Regions from separate parts of the Aminipila terrae genome, predicted to be linked through region 1. Evidence: predicted binding sites of a transcription regulator. Region 1 holds the regulator's gene; the other holds the start of a gene.
What was found. Region 1 encodes HrcA, which represses chaperone genes, less so after heat shock. Its sites were predicted from a motif close to TTAGCACTCNNNNNNNNNGAGTGCTAA; they were not measured.

Region 1 (3,426 bases):
CCAATGGTGCGGGTAAATCCTCATTATTAAATGCCATAAGCGGTATGGTTAAATATCAGGGTGATATTATCTATGAAGACCATCCTCTTCCGAAACAAGCCCACAAAGTTGTGAATGCAGGGGTTTGTCAAGTACCAGAAGGACGTATCATATTTGCAAATCTTACGGTACATGAAAACTTAAAAATGGGTGCGTATCTTAGAAATGATACCAAAGGCATTAATGAGGATTTTGAAAAAGTGTATAATCTTTTTCCGAGATTAAAAGAAAGAGAAAAACAGATTTCAGGTACTTTATCTGGAGGTGAGCAGCAGATGCTTGCTATGGGAAGAGGACTTATGTCTAATCCCAATCTGATTATGCTGGATGAACCGTCCTTAGGATTAGCGCCTCTTTTAATTAATACTATATTTGAGATTATAGTAGAGATTAAACGAATGGGTAAAACACTGCTGCTTGTAGAACAAAATGCCTTTAAAGCTCTTTCTGTTGCAGACAAGGCCTATGTATTGGAGCAGGGAGTGATTACCGCTTCAGGAAGTGCAAAGGATCTTTTGGCGGATTCAACCATACAGGAGGCTTACTTAGGCAAAAAAAATAAATAAAATTAGTAAATAAAAAGAATATTTACTGTTAGAAGCCGGCATTGTCCAAATATTTTATTTGGCATTGCCGGTTTTTATATAATACAGGTTAATTTCAGTGGTTAAAATGAAAAATTATATATTTTTTTACAAGAAGTGTTGACATTAATATCTAAGAGTGTTAAATTAAAAATGTGATTAGCACTCATGCTAAGCGAGTGCTAACAAGGAAGGGTGAGAAAGATGGATTTAAACGAAAGGAAATTGAGAATATTACAAGCTATTATCGGTGATTTCATCAGAACAGGTGAACCGGTTGGATCCAGAACTCTTTCCAAAAAGTATGAGTTAGGCGTTAGCCCAGCTACTATTCGCAATGAAATGTCGGATTTGGAAGATATGGGATTTTTAACACATCCTCATACTTCCGCAGGCAGGGTTCCTTCTGATAAAGCATACAGACTGTATGTAAATGAACTTATGAGAAAGAAGGAGCTTACTATTGAGGAAAAACAGGTCATATCAGACAAACTTCATAGTGATATATCTGAATTTGAAAAAACGATAGAGCATGCTGCCAGTTTGTTATCTGAGATAACAAATCTGACATCTTTTGCCATGACACCGAAAACAGATGAAGATATGCTTAGATTTATCAATATTCTTCCTGTTGACAGCAGTACTGTAGTACTTATGATTGTAGCAGAAAGTGGTAAAGTTTCTAATACGGCACTTAAGCTTAAAGCCCCATATACAAAGGAAAATCTTGAGTTATTATCAAAATCCATGACTTATAACTTTAGAGGTAAAACCATAAGTGAAGCATTAACTGTTGATATCATAAAGTGTTTTGAAACAGATTTAGAGGCCATGGAAACTCTGGCAGAAAATATTATGCCAAATTTCATGAGAACTCTTGAAAAGATGTTAAATGTAAATTTGTACATGGATGGGCTTACCAATATATTTTCTATACCAGAGTACAATGATATAGATAAGGCGAAAATGTTTTTAGAGTTGCTGGATAAAAAAGAGGATTTCACCAGGAAACTTATAAACAGGGAAAATGGTGTAATCATAACCATAGGAAATGAAAATGCTGATGATATGATGCAGGATTGCAGCCTGATTACAGCAACTTATCATATAGATGGTAAGCTTGTTGGAAAGATAGGTGTAATTGGACCAACAAGGATGAAATACGACGAGGTAACTTCCGTTATCGAGTATGTAACAGAAAATTTGAATAACACTTTTAAACTGACAGGAGGTAACGAGGACGATGAATAAAGATCAGACAGCTACTGAAAATAAGGATGCCATTGAAGATGTGGACACTCAGGTAACTGATGATACGGAAGCTATAACAGAAAATGAGAATGCTGAAGAAAAATGTGTTGAAGGGGAAACTGAAGAAACACTGACAGATGAGGCAGATGGTAAACAAACAGAAGAGGCTGCAGCAGGAGACGAGGAACTAAACAAAAAGTATCTCAGACTTATGGCAGATTTTCAGAACTATAAAAGAAGAACCGAAAAAGAGAAATGCGACATTTATGCATATGCAAACGAGAAAATCGTTTCAGAATTGCTTGATGTTATAGATAACTTTGAGAGAGCTCTTGCACACGGCGAGGGTGACGAAGGTTTTGTTCAGGGTATGAACAATATATTTAAAATTTTCAAGGGGTACTGGAAAAAAGCGGATTAGAAGAAATAGAAGCATTGGGAATTGAATTTGATCCAAATTTCCACAACGCAGTAATGACAGAGGAAAGCAGCCAATATGAAAGTGGCTGTGTAACTGAAGTCCTACAAAAAGGATATAAGCTAAATGGTAAAGTAATAAGACCTAGTATGGTTAAGGTCGCAAATTAGGGAGGTAATATATTATGGGAAAAGTAATAGGTATAGACTTAGGTACTACAAATTCCTGCGTAGCTGTTCTTGAAGGTGGCGAACCTGTAGTAATTGCTAATGCAGAAGGAAACAGAACTACTCCATCAGTAGTTGGTTTTACAAAAAATGGTGAAAGATTAGTTGGTGAAACTGCAAAAAGACAGGCAATCACTAACCCAGACAGAACTATTTCATCCATTAAAACTCACATGGGTTCTGATTATAAAGTTGAAATTGATGGAAAACAATACACTCCACAGGATATTTCAGCTATGATTTTAAGTAAGTTAAAGGCAGATGCAGAAAGTTATCTTGGAGGTAAGGTAACAGAAGCTGTTATTACAGTACCAGCTTACTTTACAGATGCTCAGAAACAGGCTACAAAAGATGCAGGTAAGATTGCAGGTCTTGATGTAAAGAGAATTATCAATGAACCTACAGCAGCATCTCTTTCTTATGGCCTTGATAAAGATAATGGTCACCACAAGATTTTAGTATATGACCTGGGTGGCGGTACATTTGATGTATCTATTCTTGAACTGGGTGATGGCGTATTTGAAGTACTTGCTACAAATGGTGATACTAAGCTGGGTGGAGATAACTTTGATAAGGTACTTATCGATTACATGGCAGATACCTTTGCAAAGGAACATGGCATTGATTTAAGAACAGACAAGATGGCTCACCAGAGATTAAAGGAAGCAGCAGAAAAAGCTAAGAAGGAACTGTCAAGTTCACAGACAGCTAACATCAACCTTCCATTTATTACTGTAAGTGCTGACGGCCCGCTGCATATGGATATGGACATTACAAGAGCCAAGTTTGATCAGTTAACTTCAGATCTTGTAAACAGAACAATTGAACCAATGCAGAAAGCTATGAAGGATGCTGGCGTAACAAATGCTGATATTGCCAAGGTAATCCTGGTTGGTGGTTCAACAAG
Region 2 (3,426 bases), 630 kb from region 1:
ACTTTTTTAAAATTTCTGCATTATTAATGGCCACCGTGGATAATATGGATTCAATTACTCATATAGGCCATTGGAGCAATCCTGCCCTTTCTTCCAGTCAGTTTTATTACAGTTTTACACGGTCGGAAATAGAGACCGTATTGAGATGTGATGTACGGGAGTATGGGAAGAGTCCAAAAGACCTTTCAAAATTAATGGAAAGATTAGATCAGATTAACCTGTCAGAAAAAAGTCAGACAGAGCTTGTACCTTTACAGGCACAATGGACGGCAAAGCAAAGCCTTGGAGCAGATATGGCTGTTCTGGATTATGCCTCAGATACCACTGTAATTTTTCATGGATATTTTGGGCTTTATGTATACGACTTAAATACTTTGCAGATTGTTCGCAGTCTTGATTTAAAAGCCTTGAAATGTGACGCAACACAGGGAGATAATTATTGTGAAGTTTCCGTAAGCGAGGATGGAAGCACGGTACAGCTACATCCCGTGAGCAGCAAAAAAATGTTTGTTTATACGGTATCAGATAATAACCTGGTTGAGATACCCTATAAACCTCTGAATAATCCATTTAAAGGTTCATTGGTGCCTGTGGAAAAGGTGATACATTCAGATACTGGAAAATATAGTTATAATGCTGTTGACTTTAAAAATGGCGAGTACGGACTTCTTTATACTCCCGATGGAACAATTGGAACCCTCACCTATATGAGAGCTGACATGTTATATTCATTATTTAAAGTTAATTGATAGGATTATATAAAAAGAATAGAATGCCAGATAAACTGGGGGTTCCCCTGTTTTATCCGGCATTTTTGATTAAATAAATATTTGACATTGTAAAAAGCTATCCTATTATCACCCGGTTCCGTCCTGTGGATTTAGCTTTTAATAAGCCATTATCAACACGTGAAACAAACTGTTCTATGCTGTCATTAATTACATATTCCCCAATTCCCAGGCTTATGGTAACAGGGTGATTTTTTATTCCAAAATCATTTTGTTCTACTGCCTTTCTGAGACTTTCTGCTATTTCTTCCGTTCTTTCCAGGGGTAACTCCGGCAAAAGAATGATAAATTCTTCTCCTCCCCATCGGAATACTTTATCCTGCTCCCTTAAACTGCTTTTTACGATTGCAGTTATTTCTTTTAATATGCGGTCTCCCTCTCTATGTCCGAAAGTATCATTTACCTTCTTAAAAAAGTCTATGTCAAACATAATGATGCAAAAGGATATCCCTGAATTTTCTTTTTTCTCAATGGACATTTTAACGAAGTATTCAAATTTCCTCCTGTTGTATGCTCCTGTGAGCATATCAAAGGTAGCCATTTCTTCTAATCTTTTATTGGCGTATTTAAGTTCCTCAATATATTTTTTTAATTCTTCTTCATGACTTTTCTTTTCTGAAATATCTCTTGTAACTCCAATATAACCCATTAATTTATCATTGTTAATAATGGGTTTTACAGAAACTTCTACCCATATTAAACTTCCGTCTTTGCACACAAACTGAACATCATATAATATGATTTTTTTCAAATTTTCTGTGCCTGTAAACCTTTCTCTCCATTTTTGTGCAACATAATTCTTTGATTCTGGGGTAAGAAAATCCAGCATGCACCGGCCAACTAGTTCCTCTGCCTTATAACCAGCTGTTTCTTCTGAAGCCTCACTGACGAAAGTAAAGACTAAACTGGCATCCATTTCCCAAATAATATCTTTAATGTTTTCCAGTACATATTTATATCGATTATATTCCTTTATATTATACATGATTATTACCCCAACATTATTTTTCAATTGCTATATGCACATTATATATCCTTGCATAATTTTATCAAATCAATTCCTTTAATAAAATAAAGTTTTTAAAATATTTCTTTTTTTCTATTGACAAAAATAAAAGCCGGAGGTATTCTTTATTTAAAGTTAGCACTCACTATTATAGAGTGCTAACAAAAGTTATATAATATATTTCATATATCAAAAGGAGGAGTCAATATGTTTGGATTAACACCTTTAAACAGAAATCAGCTTCAGAAGCGAGACGGGCACGATTTTATAGACTTCTACAATATGTTAGATGACTTTTTCAGTGACAATCCGTTCAGTCTTAGAAATCCTGGCAGCCAAGCCTTTAAGCTGGACGTAAAAGATCAGGGAAATGCCTATCTTGTAGAAGCAGAAATGCCTGGCACAAAAAAAGAAGAAATTAAACTGGATTATCAAAATGATTACCTAATCATCAAAGTAGAAAAAAATGAAGAAATAAATGAAGAAAAAGAGAATTTTCTTCACAGAGAACGCAGAAGCAGTTCCATGCAGCGTTCTGTTTATCTAAAAGATATAGATGTGGCTACTGTGGAAGCAAAACTGGAAGATGGTATATTGAAGATTTCTCTTCCAAAAATTGAACAGCCTTCTAACAAACTGCAAATAGAAATAAAATAGTAACATCAATAAAATGGGGAGTTAATGAAAAACTCCCCATTTTTTCCTCTGCAAATTAAAATAGTCAGATTTTTCCTGATCAAAGGAAGCCGAATATTTATCCAGAAAACCGTGATGTGCATTTATCCTGAGTATTTCAGTATTTTGTTTTTTCAACAACTCTTTACATACAAAATCCACATCAAAAGAATCCATTTCCGCAAACATCAGATAAGTTTTGCACTTAGGTTCTAAATGTAGATAGTCTCTTATTCTGGAGCCATAGCAGGCTACAACTGCATCACAATATGAACTTTGGCAGCATCGCCATGCAATAGTAGCGCCAATGCTGAATCCTATAACAACTACCCTTTCATAGGATTCTTTCAACTCTTTTATTAAATCGAGAATATCTCTATAGACCTCAAACCCAATCTCACTAGTAAAATAGGAGTATGCTTCTGCAGCTTCCCCGTAGTGAAAGTGGCTTTCCTTTTTCAGTAAGTCGGGGCAGTAAACATCAGCCCCCTCCTGATGGTATTGAAGACAGATATTTCTAATAAAATCATTTATGCCATAAATCTCATGCAAAACAATGCACGCCATCTGATTATGATTTATATATTTCAGCATTTTATCAAATTCCTTATATAATTACTTTTATAATTATTTTTTCCAGGCCGGCAGCTTTTCCATCATACCTCTAGCTGCATTTTCTCCGGCAGCTTTATCCAAGCCCTGAGTTCTGACAATAAAATCAGTCATGCCTTCCAGTTTTTCATCGTAAGACTGCATAGAACCATCTGGTCTGGCACAGTACCTGCAATAGTCCTTACTCTCATCACCCATTGCAAAATCTTCTTTTGCCTTCATAGGCATACCACATGCAATACACATTTTCATCTTTCTTATCCTCCTTTTTATAAAGAAATTAAATTCATAAAGTGTTGAACCCATTCTTCTCCGTATCTTGAAATGACAGATCCTTCCGGTGCA

Region 2: a site for HrcA is predicted at 1,930-1,956, ahead of Ami3637_RS03935 (Hsp20/alpha crystallin family protein). Genes of this name have one in related genera too.

The regions. Positions count from the first base shown of each region.
Region 1 covers NZ_CP047591.1:209,636-213,061, reverse strand. The annotation lists gene Ami3637_RS01005 (ABC transporter ATP-binding protein) at 1-605, shown strand, start outside; gene hrcA (heat-inducible transcriptional repressor HrcA) at 828-1,874, shown strand; partial or broken gene grpE (nucleotide exchange factor GrpE) at 1,867-2,462, shown strand; gene dnaK (molecular chaperone DnaK) at 2,477-3,426, shown strand, end outside.
Region 2 covers NZ_CP047591.1:839,609-843,034, forward strand. The annotation lists gene Ami3637_RS03925 (M56 family metallopeptidase) at 1-749, shown strand, start outside; gene Ami3637_RS03930 (sensor domain-containing diguanylate cyclase) at 847-1,773, opposite strand; gene Ami3637_RS03935 (Hsp20/alpha crystallin family protein) at 2,002-2,451, shown strand; gene Ami3637_RS03940 (dienelactone hydrolase family protein) at 2,473-3,063, opposite strand; gene Ami3637_RS03945 (zinc ribbon domain-containing protein) at 3,097-3,333, opposite strand; gene Ami3637_RS03950 (TetR/AcrR family transcriptional regulator) at 3,351-3,426, opposite strand, start outside.